DNA from 3 places in the Pseudomonas sp. PSKL.D1 genome. Region 2 is predicted to be linked to each of the others. Evidence: riboswitches for the same ligand, from Rfam matches in the RefSeq annotation. Region 2 holds a riboswitch; each other region holds the start of a gene.
The links. Region 2 has a riboswitch for cobalamin ahead of PVV54_RS12045 (CbtB domain-containing protein). Riboswitches for the same ligand answer to the same signal wherever they lie in the genome.
Positions count from the first base shown of each region.

Region 1 (5,552 bases), 770 kb from region 2:
CCTGCGCATCAAGGCCAGCAGCAATGGCGCAGGCAGTTTCGAAGGACAGCCGGTCGCAATCCGCCTGACGCCGGGACTGGCAGCCGGGCAGGATGCGCTGATCATGGTTCGGCCGGAAAAGGCCCTGGCGTTGAGCGCCGAGCAGGCTGCGCGTGAACCGCTGCCAGCCGGGTGGAATGAGGTCAGTGCCAAGGTGGGTGAAGTGCTGTTCCTGGGGGAAAGCCAGACCTGCCATGTGGTGACGGCCGGGGGTACCGAACTGACCGTGAAAGCGTTGTCTGCAGCGGGGATGCCGATGCAGCCGGGCGATACCGTTAAGGTGCGTTGGGCGGTGGCGGATGCCTGCATCTACACCGAGTGGGCCGAGAGCGATTTGAGCAAGTCGGCTGGTGCGCACTGATTGATCATTCTATGTGGAGGATGGCACCGGCTCCGCCGGTGATCGCGGCTAAAGCCGCTCCTACAGGTACTGCGCATGCCGAAATGGCGGCGCGCCCCCTGTAGGAGCGGATTTATCCGCGATAAGGCCAAACCTGCCCACCACAAAAATCCCTACCACCTCCAACTCAATAGGTTATAAGATAACGTTCCACTTGATATCCATTCTTGCCTGCGACCCTCCATGACAAGCGCCTGCGCCAACCCCACCCAGCTCACCCAGCGCCTGCAGAGCATCGACGCCCTGCGCGGCCTGGTAATCCTCTTCATGCTGCTCGACCACGTGCGCGAAACCTTTTTCCTGCACCGCCAGGTCGGCGACCCGATGGCCATCGACGCCACCGACCCGTCGCTGTTCGCCAGCCGCACCCTGGCCCACCTGTGTGCCCCGGTGTTCGTGCTGCTGACCGGCCTGTCGGCCTGGCTGTACGGCGAGAAATACCAGGGCCGCAGTGATGTGTCGGCATTCCTGTTCAAACGCGGCCTGTTCCTGGTGGTGCTGGAGTTCACCCTGGTCAACTTCGCCTGGACCTTCCAGTTCCCACCCAGCGTGATCTACATGCAAGTCATCTGGGCCATTGGCGTCAGCATGATCGCGCTGTCCGTGCTGGTGTGGCTGCCACGCCCTGCCCTGCTGGCGTTGGGCCTGGCCATCGTCGCCGGCCACAACCTGCTGGATGGCCTGCACTTCGGCCCGGAGTCGGCGATGCACGTGCCGTGGGCAATCCTGCATGACCGTGGCTGGCTGGAAGTGTCCGAAAACCTGCGCCTGCGTACGTCCTATCCGGTATTGCCGTGGATTGGCGTAATCGCCCTGGGTTATTGCCTGGGCCCATGGTTCGCCCGCGGCAGCGATGCCGCCGAACGCCAGCACCGCCTGCTGCTGTTGGGCGCCATCACGCTGGTCATCTTCGTTGCGCTGCGCATGCAGAACGGCTATGGCGAAGCGCCGTGGAGCGGCTACCCCACCGCAACCCAAACACTGATGAGCTTCTTCAACATCACCAAGTACCCGCCTTCGCTGCTGTTCCTGGCACTGACGCTGGGCTTCGGCCTGCTGTTGCTGCGCGGTTTCGAACGCGCCGGGCAAGCGCGCTGGATCGGGGTACTGGCCGTGTTCGGCGCCGCGCCAATGTTCTTCTACCTGCTGCACCTGTACGTGCTCAAGGTGCTGTACCTGGCCAGCGTTGCCCTGTTCGGCCTCAATCACGGCGCCTACTTTGGCTTCGACGGCATCGGCGCGGTGTGGCTCAGTGCCGTGTTGCTGGCCGCAGCGCTGTACCTGCCGGTGCGCGCATTCGCCCGCCTCAAGGCGCGCCGCCGTGACATAACCTGGCTCAAATACTTCTGAACAAAGCGTTTCACCCGGCGGCCCGATGGTCTACCATGCGGCCCGCCGGTTTCCACCACGGAATTAATAGGGAATCCCAGGCACGCTCACGCGCGCCAAACGGAACTGCCCCCGCAACTGTAGGTGCCGAGCCTGCTCCATCAATGCCACTGAGCCCCCGGGTTCGGGAAGGCCGGAGCCGGGCGACGACGCACCAGTCAGGAGACCTGCCGGCCAACATTCACCAACCGGCGGGGTGTCCGGGATTGGCTATCTGTGCTGCCCTGCCCTTGCAGAGGCTGGCGATGCCTGTCCGTGCGTTCCTCACCAGAACCGTTCGATAGGAGATCGCCCCAGCATGCTGCCCCGTCTCGCCACCCTGCTCGCAGGCCTGAGCCTTACCGGCCTGGCCCAGGCCGCCACCCACTACCCGCTCACCGTCGACAACTGTGGCAAACCGCAAACGTTCGCCCAGGCACCCGAGCGCGCCGTGACCATCGGCCAAGCCGGCACCGAGATGCTTTACGCGCTGGGCCTGGGCGACAAGCTGGCCGGCACTTCGCTGTGGTTCAACAACGTGCTGCCCGAGTTTAAGGCCACCAATGACAAGGTGCAGCGCCTGGCCGACAACGACCCAAGCTTCGAAGCCGTAGTCGGCAAGCGCCCACAACTGGTGGCGGTGCAGTTCGAGTGGATGGTCGGCGCCCAGGGCGTGGTCGGCACCCGCGAGCAGTTCAGCGAACTGAACATCCCTACCTACCTGCTGCCCTCGGACTGCGAAGGGAAAGACAACCTGGTTGGCGCCGATGGCACCCGCCTGCAAGCCTTCCAGGTCGACAGCATCTACAAGAGCGTCAGCCAGCTGGCGGAAATCTTCGACGTACAAGACCGCGGTGCGGCGCTGAACGCTGACCTCAAGGCACGCCTGGACAGCGCTAAACAGCAACTGGCCGGCAAGGACCTGAGCAACACATCGGCGCTGTTCTGGTTCTCCAGCGCCGACCTCGACATCGACCCGTACGTGGCCGGTCGCCAGGGTGTGGCCGACTTCATGCTGCGTACCCTGGGCGTGCGCAACGTGGTCGAGTCCACCGAAGAGTGGCCAACCGTGGGCTGGGAAACCCTGGCCAAGGCCAACCCGACCTGGCTGATCATCGCGCGCATGGACCGCCGCCGCTTCCCGGCCGACGACTACCAGAAGAAACTCGAATTCCTGCACACCGACCCGGTAACCAAGAACATGGACGCAGTGAAAAACAACCGCATCATCATCCTCGATGCCGACGCCATGCAGGCCGGCATTCGCCTGTTCCGCGGCCTGCAGACGCTGTCGGCGGCGTTCGCCAGCGGTAAAGCCACACCGTGATGAGTCGCTTGCTACCCTACAGCGCCCTGGCGTTGCTCGCCCTGCTGCTGGCCTTGCTGGCCGGCACCGCCATTGGCGAAACCAATCTGTCGCCGAGCGTCGTGTTCCAGGTACTGGCCAACCACCTGTGGCAGGCCGGCTACCCGGTCGACCCCATCGACAGCGGCATCGTCTGGAACTACCGCCTGACCCGCACCCTGGTGGCCGCCGCCTGCGGCGCCGGGCTGGCCACCTGCGGCGTGATCCTGCAGGCGCTGCTGCGTAACCCCCTGGCCGAGCCGTACCTGCTGGGCCTGTCGGCCGGTGCCTCGACCGGCGCCGTGCTGGTCGGGCTGCTGGGCTTCGGCGGCATGGCGCTGAGCATGTCCGCCGGCGCCTTCATTGGCGCTGCGGCGGCCTTCGCGCTGGTGCTGGTGCTGGCCCGCGCGGCCGGCCCCAGCAGCAACAATGCCCAAGTCATCCTGGCCGGTATTGCCGGCTCCCAGTTGTTCAACGCCCTCACGGCCTTCCTGATCACCAAGTCGGCCACTGCCGAGCAGGCGCGCGGCATCCTGTTCTGGCTGTTGGGCAACCTCAGCGGCGTGCGCTGGCCATCGGTGTGGCTGGCACTGCCGGTTGCGGTGGTTGGCCTGCTGGTGTGCCTGTGGCACCGCCGCGCACTTGATGCCTTCACGTTTGGCACGGACTCAGCCGCCTCGCTCGGTATTCCGGTACGCCGCACCCAGTTGCTGCTGATCAGTTGCGCGGCACTGGTGACTGCCGTGATGGTGTCCATCGTGGGCGCCATCGGCTTTGTAGGGCTGGTCATTCCGCATGCCTTGCGGTTGATACTTGGCCCCGGCCACAGCCGCCTGCTGCCGGCCAGTGCGCTGGGCGGTGCACTGTTTCTGATCGCGGCCGACATCCTTTCACGCACCTTGATCACCGGCCAGGTGATTCCGGTCGGCGTGGTTACCGCGCTGATCGGCGCGCCGGTGTTCGCGCTGATCCTGGTCAGCAGACGGGGGCGCGCATGACAGCCCTGCAAACCATGAGCGTTGCCCCGCTTGCCTGCCAGGGCCTCGGATTGAAGCTGTCAGGTTGCCCAGTACTGAGCGGCATCGACCTGAGCGTGATTGCCGGTGAAACCCTCGGCATCGTTGGCCCTAACGGCTCTGGCAAATCATCGCTGCTCAAACTGCTGGCCGGGCTGCGCACACCGAACAGCGGCAGCGTGCAGCTGCTTGGCGAACCCTTGGCGCGCCTGCCGCGTCGCCGCATTGCCCAGGCCCTGGCACTGGTTGAACAACAGGCCGACACCCTCGACGCCATTAGCGTGTTCGATGCCGTGGCTCTGGGCCGTACACCCTGGTTGTCCGCTTTGGCCCCCTTTGGCACACAGGACCATGACATCGTTGAGCAGGCCCTGACCGACCTGGACGCCGCGCACCTGCGCACACGCCTCTGGGGGTCGCTGTCGGGCGGCGAGCGCCAGCGCGTGCACATTGCCCGCGCATTGGCCCAGCGCCCGCAAGTGCTGCTGCTGGATGAGCCCACCAACCACCTCGACATCCAGCACCAGCTGAGCCTGCTGCAACAAGTACAGGCATTGCCGGTAACCACCCTGGTGGCCTTGCACGACCTGAACCAGGCGCTGACCTGCGACCGGGTTGCAGTGCTCGACAAAGGCCGCCTGGTCGCCCTCGGCACACCGCTGGACGTGCTCACCCCCGACCGCCTGCTGAGCACCTTCGGCGTGCACGCCCACTACCTCACCGACCCCTTCGACGGCGCACGCATCCTGCGTTTTCGCGCCCCCTGAAACAGGAAGTTCCGCATGTTGTCGCGCCCTGCCGCCCTGCTGCTTGCCAGCGCCCTTCTGGCCATGCCCGCCATGGCTGAGGTGCATGAAGTGAAGATGCTCAACCGCGGCACGGACGGCGCGATGGTGTACGAGCCGGACCACCTGCGCGTTGCCCCGGGCGATACCGTGCGCTTTCTGCCCACCCAAAGCGGCCACAACGCCGCCAGCCTGCCCGCGTTGCTGCCCACCGGCGCCGAAGCCTTCAAGAGCAAGCTCAACCAGCCGTTCGAGCACACCTTCACGGTGCCTGGCACCTATGGCATCCAGTGCATCCCGCACCTGGCCATGGGCATGGTGATGTTGATTCAGGTGGGTGATCAACCCACCGCTCAAGTACCGCCCGGCCTGCCGGCCCGCGCACAAGCCCGCTTTGCCGCACAAGCCAAGCAGCTGGAGGCCCGCCCATGAGCCGCCTGCTGCTGGCCTTGCCGCTGATGACCCTCACCCCGCTGGCACTGGCCGAGTCCGCACAGTCGCAAAGCAAGGGCCTTATTGAAGACAGCAGCTGGAGTGTGCTCAACCGCACCGTCTACGACCAGCGCGACTACAAGCACGGCGGGCGCAACAGCGGCGCG
Region 1 covers NZ_CP118607.1:3,481,881-3,487,432, forward strand. Annotated here, with positions in the region: gene PVV54_RS15475 (ABC transporter ATP-binding protein) at 1-400, shown strand, start outside; gene PVV54_RS15480 (DUF1624 domain-containing protein) at 623-1,789, shown strand; cobalamin riboswitch at 1,819-2,017, shown strand; gene PVV54_RS15485 (ABC transporter substrate-binding protein) at 2,127-3,134, shown strand; gene PVV54_RS15490 (FecCD family ABC transporter permease) at 3,134-4,150, shown strand; gene PVV54_RS15495 (ABC transporter ATP-binding protein) at 4,147-4,935, shown strand; gene PVV54_RS15500 (pseudoazurin) at 4,951-5,385, shown strand; gene PVV54_RS15505 (OprD family porin) at 5,382-5,552, shown strand, end outside.
Region 1: linked by a shared signal. The riboswitch ahead of PVV54_RS15485 (ABC transporter substrate-binding protein) and the one ahead of PVV54_RS12045 (CbtB domain-containing protein) in region 2 are both predicted to bind cobalamin.

Region 2 (5,552 bases):
GGCGCACACTCACCTTTCCGCCCTTACGGCGGGTTACTTTTTGACTGGGCAAAAAGTAACCAAAAACCCCGGCTCCCATCATCCGGCCCCTGCGCTGCGCTCCGGGGTCCCCTCACTCCGGCGCCTTCCAGGCCCGCGCGGCCTACGACTTGCTACGCAAGCCTACATCTCGCGCCTTCGGCTAACGCCGAAGGGGTGCTACGCACCCTGGCCCTCCAGACGCCTGCGTTCGGCCTCCTGAAGTCGCAATCTCCGTCGCCTGAACTACCGCGCGCTTAAAAGCAAAAGCAAAAGCAAAGGCAAAGGCAAGAAGCAAGAAGCAAGAAGCAAGAAGCAAGAAGCAAGAAGCAAGAGGATCACGAGTGTATAAACCACCTCAACTGAATGGGCATGAATATGCTGCCGTAACCCAAACCCGATTTTGCTTTTGCTTCTAAGCGCGCGGTAGTTCAGGCGACGCGGACGGCGACTTCAGGAGGCCGAACGCAGGCGTCTGGAGGGCCAGGGTGCGCAGCACCCCTTCGGCGTTAGCCGAAGGCGCGAGATGTAGGTTTGCGTAGCAAACCGTAGGCCGCGCGGGCCCGGAGGGCGCCGGAGTGAGGGGACCCCGGAGCGCAGCGCAGGGGCCGGATGACGGGAGCCAGCGTTTTTTGGTTACTTTTTGTCGCGTTTGACAAAAAGTGACCCGCCGTAAGGGCGGAAAGGTGACTTGGCGTCGCCATCGCCAATGAATGCTAACGGTGCTGTCAAAACAATTGTATTGGCTTCTGGCTTCTGGCTTAGAGATTAAGGCACGTGGGCATTGATACCGCGTCAATCCTCAGCTGCAGCACCGGCGCACACTCACCTTTCCGCCCTTACGGCGGGTTACTTTTTGACTGGGCAAAAAGTAACCAAAAACCCCGGCTCCCATCATCCGGCCCCTGCGCTGCGCTCCGGGGTCCCCTCACTCCGGCGCCTTCCAGGCCCGCGCGGCCTACGACTTGCTACGCAAGCCTACATCTCGCGCCTTCGGCTAACGCCGAAGGGGTGCTACGCACCCTGGCCCTCCAGACGCCTGCGTTCAGCCTCCTGAAGTCGCAATCTGCGGCGCCTGAATTACCGCGCGCTTAAAAGCAAAAAGCAAAAAGCAAAAACAAAGGCCTTGGCGCTACGCGCACTCGATCGCATCGCACAATTGACGGAAATCGTGCCCCGTGCTCTCCTTACACCCTGCGTTCAGGTGCCCCCATCGGGGGTGAAACGGGAAACCGGTGCGTCGCAGGCCCACATTCAGGGCCGGACAAACCCGGTGCTGCCCCCGCAACGGTAAGCGAGCGATGCATCACAACCACTGTGCCACGCAGTACGGCATGGGAAGGCGATGCATGCCAAGGAGCCCCTCTCCTTCCTCGCAAGCCCGGAGACCGGCCTGGCGTTCAATGAACACCCCGCGGTGGGCGGGCGCTGTCGCATACCCTCGGGTGCCCTGCACCCGGGGCTGCCGCGCGTGTCTGCTGCCACCATTTGCCCACAAGAAAAGCAAAGCAGAGGACTGCGCCATGCCCATCACCAGCGCCAAACACAGCATCACCACCCCCGTCACCCTCAGCCAACGCCTGGTCATCGCCGTCGGCGCCAGCCTGCTGGGCCTGTGCCTGGTCTACTTTGCCGGCTTCTCGCACATCGAAGCCGTACACAACGCTGCCCACGACACCCGCCACAGCGCCGCCTTCCCCTGCCACTGAGGCCTGACCATGATCACGCGTATCGCCCGCACCGCCGGGTTCAGCGGCCTGCTGGCCGCACTGCTGCTGACGCTGCTGCAAAGCTTCTGGGTGGCCCCGCTCATTCTGGAAGCGGAAACCTTCGAGAGCGCAGCCCCTGCCGCCGAACATCACAGCCACGGGGACGAAGCCGTAGCCGCCCATGAACACAGCCCAGAAGCCTGGGCGCCGGAAGACGGCTGGCAGCGCGTGCTGTCTACAACAGGCGGCAACCTGGTGGTCGCGGTCGGTTTTGCACTGATTCTGGCAGCCCTCTACAGCCTGCGCGAGCCTGGCCGCGTCAGCACCGGCGCCCTGTGGGGCCTGGCCGGCTTCGCAGTGTTCTGCCTGGCCCCTACGCTGGGCCTGCCACCCGAGCTGCCCGGCACCGCCGCCGCCGACCTGGGCCAACGGCAAAGCTGGTGGGCAGGCACCGCCGCCGCCACCGCCGCGGGCCTGGCGCTGCTGGTTTTTGCCCGGCATTGGCTGTTCAAGGCACTGGGTGCGGTGCTGCTGCTGATTCCCCACATCATCGGCGCGCCTCAACCGGACGTGCATGAAAGCCTGGCGCCCGAAGCCCTGGAAACCCAGTTCATGATCGCCTCCTGGGTCACCAATGCCGCCTTCTGGGTAGCCTTGGGCCTGCTCAGCGCCTGGCTGTATCGCCGCGCCAGCCAAGCGTGACGATACAAAACCTGTACGCGGGCTTTGGTTGCCGTCGAGGCTGCCCGGCCAAGACACTCGACACCTTGCTGCGACAGGCCCTGAAACATCACGGCCTGTCGCAGACCGCGCTGCAAGGCATCGCCAGCATCGACCTCAAGGCCGATGAGCCGGGCCTGCTGGAACTGGCCCGGCATTTCGCCCTGCCATTGGTCACATTCAGTGCCGCTCAACTGCTGGCATTCGAACCCCAGCTCAGCCACCGCTCGGCGGTTGCCTACGCCAACAGTGGTTGTTGGGGCGTTGCCGAAAGCAGTGCGCTTGCACTGGCGCGGCAGCAACACCCCGCAAGCCACCTGCTGGTGACGCGACAAACCCTTGGCCCCGCTACCCTCGCCCTGGCCTACGGCGGATAATCGCCTTACTCCACTCCCCTGCAAGAGACTTTCCATGACCGTCTATTTCATCGGCGCCGGCCCCGGCGACCCCGAACTGATCACAGTCAAGGGGCAACGCCTGATACGCCAGTGCCCGGTGATCATTTATGCAGGCTCGCTGGTACCGGCGGCAGTACTGGAAGGCCATCAGGCCGAGGTTGTCATCAACAGTGCCGAACTGCACCTGCAACAGATCATCGACGCCATGCGCACGGCCCATGACAAAGGCCAGGATGTGGCCCGTGTACACAGTGGCGACCCAAGCCTGTACGGCGCCATCGGTGAACAGATCCGCCACTTGCAAGCGCTGGGTATCGATTACCAGATCATCCCCGGCGTGACCGCCACCGCTGCCAGCGCCGCCCTGCTCGGCTGCGAGCTGACGTTGCCGGACATTGCCCAAACCGTGATTCTCACCCGCTTCGGCGACAGCTCGCCCATGCCGCCCGGCGAGCAACTGGGCGATCTGGCCCGGCATGGCAGCACGCTGGCCATTCACCTGGGGGTCAAGCACCTGCCACGCATCGTGGAAGAACTGCTGCCGCATTATGGCGCCGACTGCCCGATCGCCGTGGTGCACAGGGCCACCTGGCCGGACCAGGACTGGGTGCGCGGCACGTTGGGCGATATCGTTGCCGGGGTGGCCGCCAAAGGCTTTCGCCGTACCGCACTGATTCTGGTGGGCCATGTGCTGGGCGACGCGCCGTTCGCGGCATCGGCGCTGTACCGCGCTGGCCACGCGCACCTTTATCGGCCAAGTGAATGACCGTTGCCACCGGCACGGGTCACATTGCAGACTCAACTTCTCACGACAACCAGGAGTCTTGCCCATGCTGGCGCTACGCCCCAACTGTGAATGCTGCGATGTCGACCTGCCGGGTGACAGCCCCGATGCGTTGATCTGCTCGTTCGAGTGCACCTTCTGCCGCAACTGCGCGCAAACCCGTTTTCAGGGCCGCTGCCCCAACTGCGGCGGGCAGCTCACGGCCCGCCCCACACGCGTAGGCCAGGCGCTGGCCAATAACCCTGCTTCTACACAGCGCGTGGTCAAAGCCCACAACGCGTGCGCTTGACCGACCTCCCCAAGGCACCGTCACTGCAAGGGTGACGGCGCCTGTAGCCTGCTTTTTGTAGGAATTTTCCCCAACACGCCTGCGGACATTCAACAGATCTATACTCGCCATTACCAAAGGTCCGGAATGGTCGTATCGTGCTGCGCGACAGAAAGTCCTTGCAGACATGTTTCCGATAAACACAAGGAAACGGACCATCTTCCGACAGGAGCTTTAAACATGACAACCGTGCTGATCGTCGACGACCACCCCATTGTCAGAATTTCCTTGCGCGTGCTGCTCGAGCGTGAACGTTTTCGTATCGTTGGCGAAGTGGGCAATGGCAGTGAAGTGGCGCAGGTGGCGCGTGAACTGCGCCCCGATGTGGTGGTCCTGGATATCGGCCTGCCAGGCCTGGATGGCATGGAAGTGATCAAACGCCTTCAGCAACTAGAGCCCTCCCCCAAGATCATGGTGCTGACCGGGCAAGCCACCGACCTTTACGTACGCCGCTGCCTGGATGCCGGCATCGGTGCTTTCGTGACCAAGGACGAAGACCACGACGCGCTGATTTTTGCCCTCAAGGCACTGATCAAAGGCTACTCCACGTTCCCGCAGATGTCGGTCAACAGCAACACGCTGGAGAGCGAGAATACCCGGTTAGGCAGCCTGTCGAACCGTGAAATGGAAGTGCTACGCAGGCTCGCCCGGGGTGAGAACAACAAAAACATCGGCACCTGCATGAACCTCAGCGCCAAAACCATCAGCACCTACCGGGGCCGTATCATGGACAAGCTCAAGACCGAATCGCTGGTGGAAATGGTAGACCTGGCCAAGCGAAACAACGTGCAATAGGCGCTTCGCCGCCATGATGCGCCTCCTCGCCGTGCTCCTGCTCACACTCGGCCTGAGCAGCCAGCTGGCAGCTCAGACCGATGCCGAGCCACGCCACTTGCTGGCAAGGGCCGTAAGCGCGACCAAGCCCTTGCGCCTGGATGCCCAGGACAGGCAATGGCTTGAGCGGCGTGAGGTGTTGCGGCTAGGCAGCTCCCGGCCAGACTACCCACCTTTCGAAATCAACATCAGCCCCGCCGATTACGAGGGGCTGAGCGCCGACATTGCCGGGCTCATTTCCGATCAGTTGGGGGTCGAAATCGAAGTGCAGCGCTTTGCCAGCCGTCACGAGGCAATCAACGCCTTGCGCGAGGGCAGGATCGACCTGCTCGGTAGTTCCAACGGTTTTGAGGCGGCCGACGCCCAGCTCAGCCTCAGCCAGCCCTATGCGGACGACCTTCCGGTCATCGTGACCCGTGAAGGCCTTTCACTAAAGAACAACCGGGCACTGGAAGGCCTGCGCCTGGCGATGGTCGACCATTACCTGCCAGCCACAACGGTTCGCAACCTGTACCCCAACGCGCAGTTGAGCCTGTACCGTTCCACGCTGGCCGGCCTTGCAGCCGTCGAACTGGGCGAAGCCGACGCCTACCTGGGCGATGCCATCAGTACTGACTACCTGATTGGCAAAAGTTACCAGGGCACCATGAAAATCGACCATTTTTGCCAGGTGCCACCGGGCAGCTTCGCCTTCGCCCTGGCCAACGATAACCCCCGCCTGCGCCGCTTGGTCGACACCGCGTTGTCACGCATTACCGAGA
Region 2 covers NZ_CP118607.1:2,716,212-2,721,763, reverse strand. Annotated here, with positions in the region: cobalamin riboswitch at 1,204-1,429, shown strand; gene PVV54_RS12045 (CbtB domain-containing protein) at 1,542-1,727, shown strand; gene PVV54_RS12040 (CbtA family protein) at 1,737-2,429, shown strand; gene PVV54_RS12035 (cobalamin biosynthesis protein) at 2,432-2,824, shown strand; gene cobM (precorrin-4 C(11)-methyltransferase) at 2,859-3,611, shown strand; gene PVV54_RS12025 (DUF1272 domain-containing protein) at 3,676-3,918, shown strand; gene PVV54_RS12020 (response regulator transcription factor) at 4,138-4,752, shown strand; gene PVV54_RS12015 (transporter substrate-binding domain-containing protein) at 4,766-5,552, shown strand, end outside.

Region 3 (5,552 bases), 640 kb from region 2:
TGCGGGCGGCGGAGCACAATCCCAGTATTCAAAGGTTCCTTTTGTCGTCCTCGACCGCTAGCCTTCAGGTTTGAATCTGACCACAGAGTTTCAGCGGCCATGCCAGCGGGTTTTCCATCCTTGCCATCCCTCAACGCCCTGCGCATCTTCGAGGTCGTAGCGCGCCATCTGAACTTCCGTTTGGCGGCAGAGGAGCTGGGTGTCACACAGGCCGCCGTCGCACAGCAGATACGCGGCCTGGAGGCCAGCCTGAGCCTCAAACTGTTCAAGCGCCTGCCACGTGGCCTGGCCCTGACGGATGCCGGCCATGCGTACAGCACCAGTGTGCGCAGTGCCTTTGTGATGCTTGATGAAGCCACGCGTCTGCTCAAACCGGCGCCTTCCCACCTGACGGTCAGCGTCACGCCCACCTTTGCCTCGAAGTGGCTGATCCCCAAGTTGGGTGCTTTCGCCGATGCGCACCCTGACATCGACCTGCGGGTGCTGGCCACCGACCGGCTTTCGCATTTTCACAACGATGGCGTCGACATCGCCGTGCGCTACGGCCAGCCGCCGTTCGGGCCGGGCCTGAATGCCGAGTTGTTGATGGAGCAGCGCATCGTCGCGGTGGCCAGCCCGGGCTTGCTCGCAGAGAAGGGCTTACCGCATGATTTTGCGGCACTGCAGGGCTTTTTGATGCTCCATGATGCGCACAACTTCTGGCCCGAATATGCTGCTGCGGTGTTTCCCGGGCATCCACAGGGCAGCGCCAAGAACATCCGTTTCAACCAGACTTCGTTGGCCATTGAAGCCGCCATCAATGGCCAAGGCATCGCCCTGGCAAACCTTGAGTTCGTGAAAGCGGATGTGGCCGCCGGGCGGCTGGTTCAGGTGTTTGCCCAACAACTTCGGTTGGACAAGGCGTTCTATCTGGTATGGCCGCGCAAGGCGCGGCCGCCGCAAGCCTTGGCGACCGTCAGGAACTGGCTGATGGCGATGGCAGGTTGATCAAACGCTGCGCGTTACGCCACCATCGACCTTGATGTTCTGGCCCGTGATGTAACCCGCTCCGTCACTGGCAAGGAACGCAACGGTGGCGGCAATTTCTTCACTCGTGCCGTAGCGCTTGAGCGGCACGCTGTCGCGACGTTGATCGGTGCTCGGCAAGCTGTCGATCCAGCCGGGCAGGATGTTGTTCATGCGGATGTTGTCGCCGGCGTAGTTGTCCGCAAAGATCTTGGTGAAAGCGGCAAGGCCAGAGCGGAACACAGCCGAGGTGGGGAACAGTTCACTGGGCTCGAACGCCCAGGCGGTGGAAATGTTGATGATCACGCCGCCTTTTTGCTGCTGCATGATCGGGGCAACCAGGCGGGTGGGGCGAATGACGTTGAGCAGGTAGGTTTCCATGCCCTTGTGCCAGTCTTCGTCGCTGATTTCCAGGATTGGCGCGCGCGGCCCGTGGCCTGCGCTGTTCACCAGCACATCGATGCGGCCCCACTTTTCGTGCACGGCTTCCACGAGCCTCTGCAGGTCTGGCGTGCTCAGGTTGCTGCCAGTAATGCCGATACCCCCCAGTTCCTTGGCCAGTGCCTCGCCCTTGCCCGAGGAGGACAGGATGCCAACCTTGAAACCATCGGCAGCCAGGCGTTTGGCAGCTGCTGCACCCATACCGCTGCCACCGGCGATAATGATGGCGACTTTTTCTTTTGACATGCGGCCTCCTGAGACACATTTAATGATGAAGTGTGAGTCGTCAGGCTAGCACCTGCCGGCCAAGGCAGAGAGCCACACTACTTGTCACTTGGCGATAGAAAAACTACTGCTTTAACGATTGCCGGTTGACCTTATGGCAATTTGATGGTCATCTGCGCGCCTGTTTCAGGTGCCCCCTGCCGCCGAGCTTGGGGTGAAACGGGAAGCCGGTTCGTCATCGCGTGATGATCAGTCCGGCGCTGCCCCCGCAACGGTATGCGAGCGAAGCATTCGAAAGGCCACTGTGCTCTGGCATGGGAAGGTGAATGCTTCATGACCCTCGTGAGCCCGGAGACCGGCCTGAAGCATCGATAGGCAACCCGCGGTGGGCGGGCGCAGGCCGGTTTGCGTGGGCGCGTGCGCCTGCGTTTCCCTGTGCGTTTTTCCCTCCGGGCTTCTTCCATTCCTGCTTCAAGTGGAACGACATGTCCCGTAATTCGCTGTTCAGTTCACTGCCTGGCCCATTGCTGCGTGCAAGCCTGGTGCCCTGCGTGTTCTTCACCCTGCCGGCGTTGGCCGCCGAGGCCGACAAGGCCCTCGCGCTGCCCGCAACAGACATCACCGGTATCGCCGGGCAAGATATGCCGCCCGACCTGCATACCCCCAATGCCAGCGGTTCGCGGCTGAACCTGACGCCGCTGGAAACCCCGGCAAGCGTTACCAGCATCAGCGCCGAGCAAATCGACACACGCAACAATGCCACCGTGCAGCAAGCGGTTACCCGCTCCCCGGGCATCACCTTCATCGGCGACCCGGGCAACGGTGGCACGGCGCTTTCGGCGCGCGGCTTTACCGGCCACGGTTCGACCATGCAGTTGTACGACGGCACGCGGCTGTACGTGGGCGCTGGTACGGTTACCTTTCCGGTGGACACTTGGTCGGTCGAGCGCATCGATGTGCTGCGTGGCCCGGCATCTGTGCTGTACGGGGAGGGCGCAACCGGGGCGGTTATCAATGTGGTCCCGAAAAAACCGTTCGAGGGGGAAATCCGCAACCACGTGCGCCTGGGGTATGGTTCCGATGACCGCCGGCAGATGGCACTGGACAGCGGTGGCTCGCTCAGCGACACCTTGAGCTACCGCCTGAACCTGAACAAGCTGGCCAGCCACGGCTGGGTCGACCGTGGCGACTCGCAAAGCCTCGCCATCAGCGGCTCCCTGCGCTGGCAGCCGAACGACGACCTGAGTGTCACCCTCAGCCACGACTACGGGGACCAGGACCCGCAGCAGTACTTCGGCACGCCGCTGGTGAACGGGCATTTTCGTGAGTCGCTGCGTGACCACAACTACAACGTCGATAACGCCGAGGTGCATTACAACGACCAGTCCACGCGCCTGGTCACAGACTGGGTGATCAACGACACCCTCACCGCCAGCAACCAGCTGTACTTCCTCAAGGCCCAGCGCCGTTGGCGCAATGCCGAAACCTACACCTGGCTGCCGGGCGACCAGGTGCAGCGCAGCAACTTCATCAGCATCAAGCAGACCCAGGACCAGATTGGCGACCGCCAGTCCTTCACCCTGCAGCATTCGCTGTTCGGCCTGGCCAGCCAGACGGTGGTTGGCGCCGACTACAACTCGATCCGCTTCGTACGCAAGCACGACTTCGGCAATACCCTGACCGATACGGTGCCATTGGCGGGCTCGGGCGGTGGCGAGTACATCAGCAACGACCCATACCGCTCACGCGAGGCCAACCAGGCCCGGCAATTCTCGCTGTTTGCCGAAAACCGCACCCAACTCACCGAGCGTTTGTCGTTGATCACGGGGGTACGCCGTGACCAGGTGCACTTGAACCGCGATGATCTGCTGGCCGATACCCGTACCGACCGCAGCCTTTCGGGCGATAACTGGCGCGCCGGCCTGGTGTTCGCCTTGACGCCAGACTTGTCGGTGTACGGCCAGTACGCCACCAGCACCGAAGGGATCAGCAACCTGTTGACCCTCAACGCCGCCCAGCAGCAATGGGACCTCAGTACCGCCAAACAAACCGAGGTGGGTATCAAGCAGGTGCTACCGGATGGGCGAGGGGAGTGGACCCTGGCGGCATATCACATCGTCAAGAAAAAGCTGCTCAGCACCGACCCGCTCAACCCGACGTTGCAGCAGCAGGTTGGCCAGCAGTCTTCGGACGGCATCGAGGCAACCCTGGAGCTGAACCTGCCGTACGACGTGCAGCTGTCGGCCAATGCCGCCTGGGTGAGGGCGCGTTACGACGAGTTTGCCAGCGGTGGCGACGATTATGCCGGTAACCGGCCAACCGACGTGCCGCGTCGGTCGGCCAACCTGTGGTTGAGCAAGGACTTTGGCCAGCGCTTCAGTGCCGGTGCTGGCGCCCGCTATGTCGACAGCCGTTATGCCGATAACGCCAATACCGTCGAGGTGCCGAGTTACACGGTGGTGGATGCCAATATTGACTGGCGTGTGCAACCGGACCTGACGTTGGGCCTGCAACTGAACAACCTGTTTGATCGCCAATACGCTACCACCACCAGCAACAATGGGTTGCAGTGGTACTTGGGCGAGCCGCGGTCATTCTTTGTTACGGCTGACTACCGCTTCTGATATTGCCGTGGCTGTGGCACCGGCGTTGCCGGTGTTTGCAGGGTAAGTGCGTCATGAACACGACTAAAGGGTTTGTGAAATCAATTCAGTTCCGCTCGAACAGTGCCTCAACTTAAAATAGGCCTCAATTGTCGAGACTTTAAAGATTTGAGTGGCCCCCATCATGGCAAACGAAGATTTTAGTTTTTTCATCAGCAGCATTGGCTTTGATGAACATTATCAGCCCTGCGAAAACACGCGCACCACTACAAATTTCGCAAATTTGGCGCGGGGTGCGAGCCGTCAGGAAAATTTGCGCAATACCTTGCGCATGATTGATAACCGCTTCAATGCCTTGGCAAGCTGGGATAATCCAGCCGGCGACCGTTATCGCGTCGGGCTTGATATTGTTTCTGTCAGAATGCATGTTGCTGACGAAAGCAACGAGCACACGCTGCCCTTGATTGAATTGTTGAGTACTCACGTCCTCGACCAGCATACCGGCGAACGTATTGCCGGTATGGTTGGGAACAACTTTTCTTCCTATGTGCGTGATTATGACTTCAGCGTATTGTTGCCAGCGCACAATGAAAACCGGCCAGCGTTCAGCACGCCTGAGCACTTTGGCACGCTGCATGGAAAGCTCTTCAAGCATTTCGTGAACTCAAGTACTTACAAGGCAGCGTTCAACAAACCGCCGGTGATTTGCCTGAGTGTTTCAAGCAGCAAAACGTACCGTCGCACTGAAAATCATCACCCCGTGCTGGGTCATGAATACAGGCAAGAGTCGTATTCCCTGACCGATGAGTACTTCGCGAAAATGGGCTTGAAGGTGCGTTACTTCATGCCGCCTCACAGCGTCGCGCCATTGGCGTTCTATTTCTCCGGCGATTTGCTCGGTGACTACACGCCCCTGGAACTGATCAGCACCATCAGTACGATGGATACTTTCCAGAAAATTTACCGCCCCGAAATATACAACGCCAATTCGGCTGCAGGTGCCTGCTATCAGCCCAGCTTGAAACATCAGGATTATTCGCTCACGCGCATTGTGTATGACCGCGAAGAGCGCAGCCGCCTGGCGATCGAGCAAGGGCAGTTTGCCCAACAGCACTTCATCACGCCATATCGCGCGCTGCTTGAGCAGTGGGCTGGCAACGTCGTTTCCTGAATCGATAGGTTTTTATCCCGTGAAAAAATTGTTGCCTACCTCAACCGCTGGTAGTTTGCCGAAGCCGTCCTGGCTGGCGCAGCCTGAAACACTCTGGTCACCCTGGA
Region 3 covers NZ_CP118607.1:3,353,769-3,359,320, reverse strand. Annotated here, with positions in the region: gene PVV54_RS14925 (LysR substrate-binding domain-containing protein) at 100-987, shown strand; gene PVV54_RS14920 (SDR family oxidoreductase) at 988-1,692, opposite strand; cobalamin riboswitch at 1,843-2,049, shown strand; gene PVV54_RS14915 (TonB-dependent receptor) at 2,157-4,295, shown strand; gene PVV54_RS14910 (DUF1852 domain-containing protein) at 4,459-5,445, shown strand; gene PVV54_RS14905 (methionine synthase) at 5,465-5,552, shown strand, end outside.
Region 3: linked by a shared signal. The riboswitch ahead of PVV54_RS14915 (TonB-dependent receptor) and the one ahead of PVV54_RS12045 (CbtB domain-containing protein) in region 2 are both predicted to bind cobalamin.